Linked DNA regions of Flavivirga spongiicola. The protein of the gene in region 2 binds, or shares a complex with, the protein of the main gene of each other region. Links are inferred from orthologs where the notes say so. Each region holds a gene or a part of one and is shown on either strand. Other genes may lie near its edges.

The links.
Region 1: the proteins of secY (region 2) and secA are in contact, whole or in part, in a crystal structure (PDB 3DIN), measured with the Thermotoga maritima proteins. The link is inferred for Flavivirga spongiicola from one-to-one orthologs. Residues at the interface, in WP_004081795.1 of Thermotoga maritima: Glu108, Gly109, Glu110, Glu111, Ala236, Glu237, Arg238, Arg239, Ile240, Thr241, Ile242, Gln243, Tyr244, Ala245, Arg246, Arg247, Val248, Thr249, Gly250, Arg251, Arg252, Val253, Tyr254, Gly256, Ala257, Ser258, Thr259, Tyr260, Leu261, Pro262; in WP_004082002.1 of Thermotoga maritima: Glu261, Ala262, Arg263, Lys300, Ala301, Arg302, Thr303, Ile304, Ile305, Leu323, Tyr324, Asp325, Pro326, Val329, Ser330, Tyr333, Ile336, Lys340, Phe345, Val349, Glu363, Phe364, Tyr374, Ser375, Gly376, Gly377, Glu393, Ile395, Thr482, Ser483.

What each region holds. Positions count from the first base shown.
Region 1 is NZ_JAUOEO010000002.1:547,984-554,194, forward strand. Bases 1,371-5,311 are described here. They hold secA (preprotein translocase subunit SecA), read right to left. Parts: upstream 4,928-5,311; coding sequence 1,571-4,927; downstream 1,371-1,570. Other genes in these bases: rimO (30S ribosomal protein S12 methylthiotransferase RimO), read left to right, coding at 1,371-1,443; Q4Q47_RS22285 (DUF2795 domain-containing protein), read right to left, coding at 5,102-5,311. In the rest of the region: more of rimO, read left to right, coding at 139-1,370; more of Q4Q47_RS22285, read right to left, coding at 5,312-5,323; Q4Q47_RS22290 (cob(I)yrinic acid a,c-diamide adenosyltransferase), read right to left, coding at 5,482-6,057; Q4Q47_RS22295 (hypothetical protein), read right to left, coding at 6,177-6,211. UniProt on the Escherichia coli protein: Required for protein export, interacts with the SecYEG preprotein conducting channel.
Region 2 is NZ_JAUOEO010000001.1:991,023-996,105, forward strand. Bases 196-3,008 are described here. They hold secY (preprotein translocase subunit SecY), read right to left. Parts: upstream 2,372-3,008; coding sequence 1,019-2,371; downstream 196-1,018. Other genes in these bases: rpsM (30S ribosomal protein S13), read right to left, coding at 295-669; ykgO (type B 50S ribosomal protein L36), read right to left, coding at 672-788; infA (translation initiation factor IF-1), read right to left, coding at 793-1,008; rplO (50S ribosomal protein L15), read right to left, coding at 2,387-2,839; rpmD (50S ribosomal protein L30), read right to left, coding at 2,853-3,008. Outside these bases: rpsK (30S ribosomal protein S11), read right to left, coding at 1-195; more of rpmD, read right to left, coding at 3,009-3,035; rpsE (30S ribosomal protein S5), read right to left, coding at 3,047-3,571; rplR (50S ribosomal protein L18), read right to left, coding at 3,578-3,934; rplF (50S ribosomal protein L6), read right to left, coding at 3,945-4,487; rpsH (30S ribosomal protein S8), read right to left, coding at 4,506-4,904; rpsN (30S ribosomal protein S14), read right to left, coding at 4,973-5,083. UniProt on the Escherichia coli protein: The central subunit of the protein translocation channel SecYEG. Consists of two halves formed by TMs 1-5 and 6-10.

The DNA.
Region 1 (6,211 bases), on a different replicon or contig from region 2:
ATTTTGTAGTCAATTATAAAAAGTTTAAACCACTTCAATATCTAAAATTCAAGCCTAAAAGGGACTCTTGACAATTCATAGGTCAGGAATCATTTATCATAAATGATTCCGTATCTTTGCGCCCTTATAAATATTTGTATGCGCACAAAAACCCTTAAGAAGAATAAGATAAATGTAGTAACCCTAGGCTGTAGTAAAAATGTTTACGATAGCGAAGTGTTAATGGGGCAACTAAAAGCCAGTGGCAAAGATGTTGTTCATGAAGAAGAGGGGAATATTGTAGTTATTAATACCTGCGGATTTATTAATAATGCCAAGGAAGAAAGTGTGAATACGATCTTAGAGTTCATGCAAAAGAAGGAAGCAGGAGACGTGGATAAAGTCTTCGTTACGGGGTGTTTAAGTGAGCGGTATAAACCAGACTTGCAAAAGGAAATTCCTAATGTAGATGCCTATTTTGGCACCACAGAACTACCTCATTTACTTAAGGCTTTAGGAGCCGATTATAAGCACGAACTCATAGGAGAGCGTTTAACAACGACACCTAAGAATTACGCTTATTTAAAGATTGCTGAAGGCTGCGACAGGCCCTGTAGTTTTTGTGCCATTCCTATCATGCGAGGAAAGCATAAAAGTACGCCCATTGAAGACATTGTTGTAGAAGCTGAAAAACTAGCAGCAAAAGGTGTTAAAGAACTTATTTTAATAGCTCAAGATTTAACCTATTATGGTTTAGATTTATATAAAAAAAGAAATTTAGCAGAGTTATTAGAAGCTTTAGTAAAAGTTGAAGGTGTAGAATGGATCCGCTTGCATTATGCATTTCCAACAGGCTTTCCAATGGATGTTTTAGAGGTTATGAATCGGGAATCTAAAATTTGTAATTATTTAGATATTCCGTTGCAGCATATTTCAGATGCTATTTTAAAAAGTATGCGCCGAGGTACCACTAAAGAAAAAACCACCAAGTTACTTAAAGAATTTAGGGCTACAGTTCCTGATATGACTATTAGAACAACGCTTATCGTTGGATATCCTGGTGAGACAGAAGAAGACTTTCAAACATTAAAACAATGGGTTACAGATATGCGTTTTGAGCGCTTGGGTTGCTTTACATATTCCCATGAAGAAAATACGCATGCTTATAATTTAGAAGATGATGTTCCTGAAGATGTAAAAATTGAACGCGCTAACCAGATTATGGAAGTGCAATCGCAGATTTCATGGGAACTCAATCAAGAGAAAATAGATAAAACTTTTAAAGTAGTTATTGATAGAAAAGAGGGCAACTATTTTATTGGACGTACGGAATATGATTCACCAGATGTTGATAACGAAGTATTGATTGACGCTACTAAAACCTATTTAAAAACAGGAGAATTTACTACTGTAAAAATTACTGAAGCTGAAGATTTTGATTTGTATGGGGAGGTTGTAAATTAGTTGTTAGTTGTTAGTTGTTAGTTGTTAGTTGTTAGTTGTTGGTTACGGTTTGGTCAATAAAAAAATCCCAACAGTAATCTGTTAGGATTTTAATATTATTAGATTCCTGTTTTTACAGAAATTTGATTTAATCTTCAACCAAAACCCAATCACCTTTGGCAATTAATGGCTCTGCTTGTTTGTACTTAAGCGTTTTGTTTTCGCCATTCATAACATGTTTAATAGTAACACGATCATTGCGTCCAATTTTTGGCCTGTCTCGAACAATCGTTTCTACAACTTCTTGCTGGCGTTGTGTGTTACCAGCTGCTCTGTTTTGTGCAGAACGTTCATCCAGGTTAGGTATTTCGTCCTTTTGTGTTTTTAAATTCTCTTTTCTACGCGTTTGTCTTGCTTCTTGAATGGTATTTTGCGTTTCTTGAGGTAACTCGCCTTTAAATAAGAATGAAATAACATCTTTATTTACTTGATCTATCATCTCCTTAAACAATTCAAACGACTCAAATTTATAGATAAGTAATGGGTCTTTTTGTTCGTGTACTGCCAATTGTACGGATTGTTTTAACTCATCCATTTTACGTAAATGTGTTTTCCAAGCATCATCTATAATGGCAAGTGTGATATTCTTTTCAAAATCGGTAATTAATTGTTTACCGTTAGTTTGGTAAGCTTTTTCAAGATCGGTAACAACATTTAAACTTTTAATACCATCAGTAAATGGTACGACGATACGTTTGAATTTATCACGTTGTGTTTCATATACATTTTTAATGACCGGAAATGCAATTTCTGCATTGCGGTTCATTTTTTCTCTGTAATGCTCGAAAGCAGCTTTGTATATTTTAGATGTGATTTCTTGCGCGGAAAGTTTACCAAATTCTTCTTCAGTAATTGGAGAATTCATTGAGAAATAACGAATTAATTCAAATTCGAAATTTTTATAATCGTTAGCACCCTTGTTCGTTTCTGCAATACCTTCTGAGGTATCAAAAATCATATTTGCTAAATCTACACGAAGACGTTCTCCAAATAAAGCATGGTGACGACGTTTATAAACGACCTCACGTTGTGCATTCATAACATCATCATATTCTAATAAACGCTTACGAACCCCAAAATTGTTTTCCTCCACTTTTTTCTGAGCACGTTCAATGGATTTAGAAATCATAGAATGCTGAATGACTTCACCTTCTTTGAGTCCCATTTTATCCATCATTTTCGCAATACGTTCGCTACCAAATAAACGCATTAAGTTATCTTCTAGGGATACGTAGAACTGTGAACTTCCTGGGTCTCCCTGACGACCGGCACGACCACGTAACTGTCTGTCTACACGACGTGAATCGTGACGTTCTGTACCAACAATGGCTAAACCACCAGCAGCTTTAACCTCATCAGATAATTTGATATCGGTACCACGACCTGCCATGTTTGTGGCGATAGTTACTTGCCCTGATTTACCCGCTTGATCAACAATATCTGCCTCTTTTTTATGTTGTTTTGCATTTAATACATTATGAGATATTTTACGAATACTTAGCATTTTACCAAGTAACTCACTAATTTCTACAGAAGTCGTACCAATTAGAACCGGACGACCAGCTTGAGATAGTTTGGTAACATCATCAATAACCGCATTATATTTTTCACGTTTTGTTTTATAAACTAAATCTTCTCTATCATCTCTGGCAATTGGTCTGTTGGTAGGGATTTCAACAACATCTAATTTATAGATTTCCCAGAATTCACCAGCCTCTGTAACTGCAGTACCGGTCATACCAGATAATTTTCGGTACATTCTAAAGTAATTTTGAAGTGTTACAGTAGCAAAGGTTTGGGTAGCATCTTCAATTTTCACATTTTCCTTGGCTTCAATTGCTTGGTGTAATCCGTCACTATAACGACGCCCGTCCATAATACGACCTGTTTGCTCATCCACAATCATTACTTTATTTTCCATGACCACATATTGCGTGTCTTTTTCGAATAAAGCGTATGCTTTTAAAAGTTGATTAAGTGTATGGATACGTTCTGATTTTACGCCAAAATCTTTAAATAAGTCTTCTTTTAAATTAGCTTCTTCTTCTGCAGAAAGATTTTGTTTTTCAATTTTAGCGACTTCAAGCCCTATTTCCGGTAAGATAAAAAAGTCTGGATTATCTTTTCCTGAGAGATATTCGATCCCTTTGTCGGTCAATTCAATTTGATTGTTTTTTTCTTCAATAACATAGTACAATTCAGCATCAACCTTTGGCATTTCACGGTTGTTGTCTTGCATGTAGAAATTCTCCGTTTTTTGAAGTAATAGTTTTACCCCTTCTTCACTCAAAAACTTAATAAGTGCTTTGTTTTTAGGAATACCACGATAGGCACGAAGTAACTGGAAACCGCCTTCTTTTGTATCACCTGCTTTAATTAATTTCTTAGCTTCTGCTAAAACGCCAGTTAAATATTTACGCTGTACACTTACAATGTCATCTACTTTAGGTTTTAACTCTGTAAATTCATGACGTTCTCCTTGAGGAATTGGTCCGGAAATAATCAATGGTGTACGAGCATCATCTACTAAAACTGAATCCACCTCATCTACAATCGCATAATTATGTGGGCGTTGTACTAAGTCGTCAGGCGAATGTGCCATATTATCACGTAGATAATCGAACCCAAATTCGTTATTGGTTCCATAAGTAATATCGGCATTATAGGCTTTTTTTCTGGCATCGGAATTTGGTTGATGGTAATCAATACAATCAACACTTAAGCCATGGAATTCAAAAATTGGAGCCATCCATGCGCTATCACGTTTTGCTAAGTAATCATTTACAGTAACTAAATGAACGCCTTTTCCGGAAAGCGCATTTAAATATACCGGAAGGGTAGCTACTAAGGTTTTACCTTCACCAGTTTGCATTTCAGCAATTTTACCTTGATGCATAGCTATACCTCCAATAAGTTGTACATCGTAATGAATCATGTCCCAAGTGACAGCTTTCCCAGCGGCATCCCAAGAATTGGCCCAAACTGCTTTATCATCTTCTAAAACAACATACTCTTTTGTTCCAGATAGTTCTCTATCAAAAGTGCTTGCAGTAACGTAAATACTTGTATTATTTACAAAACGTTTTGCAGTTTCTTTAATGACAGCAAAAGCTTCAGGTAAGATATCGTTTAAGACCGCTTCAGTAGCATTGTAAGCATCATCTTTTAATTTATCAATATCTTGATAAATATCTTCTCTTCTGTCTATGTCTTCAGTGTTTTCTGCTTCTTCTAAAAGATTCGACATTTGCTCTTTGATGCCTTTAGTAGCTTCAGCAATTTTGCTTTTGAACTCATCTGTTTTGCCACGTAATTCGTCATGGGACAAGGCTTCTAAAGCAGCTTCAAAGGTTTTGACTTGATTTAGAATAGGGTAGATGGCTTTTACGTCTTGTTTTGACTTGTCACCAACAAATACTTTAAGTACAGAATTTAAAAAACTCATGTTTTTATATTTTAATTTTTACTCAGAGGTAGTTCCAAGAGTAACTTTGTTATATTTTATTTAATTGCTTTTTACAGAGCATTCAAAGATACATTTTGTTATGATGTTTTATAAAGATTAAGACAAAAAAAAAGCCTCAAATCGAGACTTTTTAACTATTCTTTATGCTTTATATTAATATTCGTCTTCATTCCAGAGATAATCTTCATCAGTTGGGTAATCAGACCAGATTTCTTCAATGGAATCGTATGAATCACCTTCATCTTCGATTGATTGTAAATTTTCAACAACTTCTAACGGTGCCCCCGTTCTAATAGCATAATCTATTAATTCGTCTTTTGTTGCTGGCCAAGGCGCATCACTTAAATAAGATGCTAATTCTAATGTCCAATACATTTTCTATTGTGTTTAATTTTTTGCAAAAATAATTTTTTAGTTTAAACAGACAAGAAAAAAATGAATTATTTAATCATTAATTTTAAGAACGTATCTCTATTTGTAATCTAAACAGGTGAAATTATTACTGTTTTATTAATGTTTTTAAGCCGTTTTTATTAAGATTCTTTTTCGGGAATCCATTTAATCTCATTTGCTTGTAAATCGTAAGACAACTTTCGTGCCAATACAAAAAGATAGTCAGAAAGTCGGTTTAAGTACATTAATGCATTAGGTTCGATTCCCTCAACATCATTAAGAGCCGTAGTTAAACGTTCTGCTCTACGGCATACACAACGTGCTATGTGACAGAATGACACCGTTTGGTGGCCTCCAGGAAGTACAAAATGCGTCATAGGTGGAAGCTCAGTATTCATTGTATCTATTTCTTTTTCTAAACGTTCGATGTCTTCAGAAGAAATTTTAGGAATATTTAAACGTTCTTTTCCGCTTTTTAAAATAGCTTTTTCAGGGTCGGTTGCTAAAATAGCCCCAACAGTAAAAAGCCTATCTTGAATATGAATTAATAAATCTTTGTATTTTTGATTAATTTCTTGATCACGAATTAAACCTAAGTGCGAATTTAGTTCATCAATCGTTCCGTAACTTTCAATACGAATATGATGTTTTGGTACACGAGTACCTCCAAATAATGCCGTGGTACCTTTGTCACCTGTTTTTGTATAGATTTTCATCTGTTAATTGTTAATATTTTAGAGGTCAGATATAATCCGCTATTTATATTTTAAAGAAACAAATCTAATTCATCTCTTTTCATTCATACGAAGTTACACCGTAGATTTTAGTTTATGAATTATTTTTCAGATACAATTCTAACTAATTCTGGGT
Region 2 (5,083 bases):
GGCAGCCAATTGAGCAGCATAAGGTGTATTTTTCTTAGAACCTCTAAATCCCATTTTACCAGCAGAAGACCATGAAATAACATCTCCTTTTTTGTTGGTAAGCGAAATAATAATGTTATTGAAAGAAGCTGTAACGTGAGCTTCTCCAACAGAGTCAACAATAACTTTACGTTTTTTAGTGCTTGTTTTTGCCATATTTTTTTAGTTTCTAGTTGTTAGTTGTTAGTATTAGAATCCTAAACTTTTACATTTCAAACAGATTCCATCCAACGACTAAATACTAATGACTTTTAATTATTTAGTTGCTTTTTTCTTATTAGCAACTGTTTTTCTTCTACCTTTTCTAGTTCTGGAGTTGTTTTTAGTACGTTGTCCTCTTAATGGAAGACCAGATCTGTGACGAATACCTCTGTAACATCCAATATCCATTAATCGCTTAATGTTTAATTGTGTTTCAGAACGTAATTCACCTTCGATTGTAAAAGATCCAACAGCTTCACGAATACCACTAATTTGGTCATCGCTCCAATCTTGAACTTTAGTACTTTCGTCAACCTTAGCCGTTGCTAAAATTTCTTTTGCTCTACTTCTACCTATTCCATAGATATAAGTTAAAGAGATTACTCCTCTTTTGTTTTTTGGTATGTCTACACCTGCAATTCTTGCCATAATTACCCTTGTCTTTGTTTAAATCTAGGATTCTTTTTGTTTATAACGTAAAGTCTGCCTTTTCTTCGTACGATTTTACAATCCGCACTTCTCTTTTTAAGTGATGCTCTTACTTTCATCGTATTAGTATCTATAAGTTATTCGAGCCTTTGTTAAATCGTAAGGACTCATTTCTAATTTCACTTTGTCTCCTGGTAATAATTTAATATAATGCATACGCATTTTACCAGAAATGTGTGCAGTCACAATGTGACCATTTTCTAATTCAACACGAAACATAGCATTTGATAATGCTTCTATAATGGTTCCGTCTTGTTCTATTGCTGCCTGTTTTGCCATAGTATATATATTAAGCGCTAGCTTTTCTATTTTTACCGGTTTTCATCAAGCCATCATAATGTCTATTTAACAAGTATGAATTTACTTGTTGCATAGTGTCAATTGCAACTCCAACCATAATTAATAATGAGGTTCCTCCAAAAAACAATGCCCATCCTTGTTGCACATCCATAAGCTTAACAATAAATGCTGGGAACACAGCTATAAGTGCTAAAAATATAGATCCTGGTAAGGTTATTTGAGACATTATTTTATCAAGATATTCTGAAGTTTCAGAACCTGGACGAATACCAGGAATAAAACCACCACTACGTTTTAAATCGTCTGCCATTTTATTCGTTGGTACGGTAATCGCTGTATAAAAATACGTAAATACGATTATTAATAAAGCGAATACGACGTTATACCAAAAACCAAACATACTTGCTGGACCAAGGTTAGTAACTAACCATGCACCTACAGATGAATCTTTTAATAAATCCGTACCTCCTATCATACCAGGCACAAACATAATAGCTTGAGCAAATATTATAGGCATTACACCAGAAGCGTTTAGTTTTAATGGAATATATTGTCTTGAACCAGCCATAGCACTTTTCTCATAACCACCAGAAGCAGTTCTTCTTGCATATTGCACTGCTATTTTCCTAACCGCCATAACAAGCATGATCGTAACCAAAATAATAACAAACCATATAACCAATTCAAAAAGAATAAGCATCACATTGTTACCTTCTAATCTAGTTGCAGCATTTTGAATAAAAGACTGAGGCAATGTTGCAATAATACCAACCATGATCAATAATGAAATTCCATTTCCTATTCCCTTATCCGTAATTTTTTCACCTAACCACATGGCAAAAATACAGCCTGTAACCAAAATACTTACAGATGAGAAATAAAATAAAGGACCGGTACCTAATAAAAAGGCACTTGGTGGAACACCTAAACTTGGTAAACTTGCTAAATAACCTGGTGCTTGTAATAAACAAATAGCAATGGTTAGCCAACGTGTAATTTGATTGACTTTCTTTTGACCACTAGCGCCTTCTTTTTGCAATTTCTGCAAATAAGGAATAGCTATACCCATTAACTGTACTACAATAGAAGCAGAAATGTAAGGCATAATACCTAAGGCAAATACAGATGCTCTAGAAAACGCTCCTCCAGTAAACTGGCTAAGTAGTCCTAATAAACCTGTACTAGTCTTGTCTCCTAAGGCTGCTAATTGCGCGGCATCAACACCTGGCAACGTAACCTGAGTACCAAAACGGTATACTAATAACAGACCTAGTGTCACTATGATTCTGTTTCTTAGCTCCTCAATTTTCCAAACATTTTTTAACGATTCTATAAACTTCATACTTATAATATGGTCTTATAATGTTATTGCTTCTCCGCCAGCTGCTTCGATAGCTGCTTTTGCTGAAGCTGTAAATTTATGTGCAGATACTTTTAATTTTGCTTTTAATTCTCCTCTACCCAAAATCTTAACCAGATCATTCTTTCCAGCTAAACGATTTGAGAATAAAGTTTCAAAATCTACTGTATCTTTTATTTTCTTATCATCAACCAATTGTTGTAACGTATCTAAATTGATACCTTGATATTCAACACGGTTAATGTTAGTAAAGCCAAATTTAGGCACACGTCTTTGAAGCGGCATTTGCCCTCCTTCAAATCCTAGTTTTTTAGAATAACCTGAACGAGATTTAGCTCCTTTGTGACCACGTGTAGCAGTACCACCTTTTCCAGAACCTTGTCCTCTACCTATTCTTTTACCTTGATTTTTTACTGAACCTTCTGCAGGTTTTAAATTACTTAAATCCATTTTCAGTTTTATATTATTTTGTTTCTTCAACAGAAACCAAATGTGAAACTTTAGCAACCATACCCAAAATATTAGGTGTAGCTTCGTGCTCTTTTACCTGACCAATCTTTTTAAGACCAAGAGCTTCTAAAGTTCTTTTTTGTCTTTGCGTACGATTGATTGCGCTTTTAACTTTTTTTACTTTAATTTTTGCCATCTCTGATGTTATTAAGCGTTAAAAACTTGTTCAAGTGAAATACCTCTATCTCTAGCAATTGCATTGGCGTCTCTTAATTGTAATAAAGCATCAAAAGTCGCTTTTACTACATTATGAGGGTTAGAAGATCCCTGAGATTTTGATAATACATCGTGTATACCAACAGCCTCAAGAACTGTTCTTACAGCACCTCCGGCAATAACTCCTGTACCAGGAGCAGCAGGAATAATATTTACTCTTGCTCCACCGTATTTACCTTTTTGCTCATGTGGTAAAGTTCCTTTTATAATAGGAATTCTAACCAGGTTTTTCTTAGCATCTTCAACTGCTTTCGCTATGGCGCTGGCCACGTCTTTAGATTTACCTAAACCTTGTCCTACAACACCTGCTTCGTCACCAACCACTACAATTGCCGAAAAACCAAATGCTCTACCACCTTTAGTTACTTTTGTAACTCTTTGTACACCAACTAAACGATCTTTAAGATCTAATCCACCTGGTTTTACTAACTCTGCACTTTTATATTTTTGAAACATAATTTCTTAGAATTTAAGTCCTGCTTCTCTAGCTCCTTCAGCTAATGATTTTACTCTACCATGATATAAATAACCTCCTCTATCAAAAGCGATAGTTTCAATACCAGCTTTTAAAGCTTTTTCAGCAAGTGCCTTACCTACTAATTTAGCTACTTCTGATTTAGTTGCTTTCGCAGCACTAATATCTTTATCTCTTGAAGATGCAGCACTGATAGTATTACCAGTTACGTCATCTACAATTTGAGCGTAAATTTCTTTATTACTTCTAAAAACAGCCAATCTTGGTCTAGCTTCTGTACCAGAAACAACCTTACGGATTCTGTTTTTTATTCTTAGTCTTCTTTCGTTCTTTGTTAATGCCATAACTTAATTATTAAGCTGATTTACCTGCTTTTCTTCTTATTACTTCACCAACAAACTTAATCCCTTTTCCTTTGTAAGGCTCTGGTCTTCTAAATCCACGAATTTTCGCAGCTACTTGACCAACAAGTTGTTTATCGAATGATGTTAACTTTACTATTGGATTTTTTCCTTTTTCTGATACTGTTTCAACTTTTACTTCTGGAGCAATATTTAAAACAATATTATGAGAAAAACCTAAAGCTAAATCCAATTTTTGTCCTTGGTTAGATGCTCTATATCCTACACCAACTAATTCTAATTCTTTAGTCCATCCTTTAGACACACCTTCGATCATATTATTCATCAATGATCTGTATAAACCATGTTTTGCTTTTTGATCTTTAGAATCAGAAGAACGTGTTACTAAAACATTTCCATCTTCAACTTTAATATCTACAGAATCGAAATTTTGAGTTAACTCACCCAATTTTCCTTTCACTGTAACTATTCCGTCGTTTATATCAACCGTAACTCCTTCTGGAATTGCTACTGGGTTATTACCTATTCTTGACATTTCTTTCTTCTTTTTAGATTAGTAAACGTAACATAATACTTCACCACCTACATTATCTCTTTTGGCTTGTTTACCTGTCATTACTCCGTGAGAAGTAGAAACAATGGCAATACCAAGACCATTAAGGATTCTAGGTAGTTCGTTAGAACCAGCATACTTACGTAAACCTGGCTTACTAATTCTTTGCAACTTCTTAATTACAGGTTCTTTAGTTTCTTTATTGTACTTAAGGGCAATTTTAATTGTTCCTTGTACTGAAGAGTCATCAAACTTGTAACTCAAAATATATCCTTGTTCGAATAATATTTTAGTGATGTCTTTTTTCAAATTAGAAGCAGGAACCTCAACCACTCTGTGGTTAGCACGCACTGCATTTCTAATTCTTGTCAAATAATCCGCAATTGGATCTGTGTACATAATGAATTGATTTTGTGATCTTGGTTTTCAACTTATGTTGAACCTTAAATCTGATTATTTAAATAATATTACCAACTAGCTTTTCTAACTCCAGGGATAAGACCTTGATTGGCCATCTCTCTGAATGTTACACGAGAAATACCAAAAGTTCTCATATATCCTTTTGGTCTTCCCGTTAA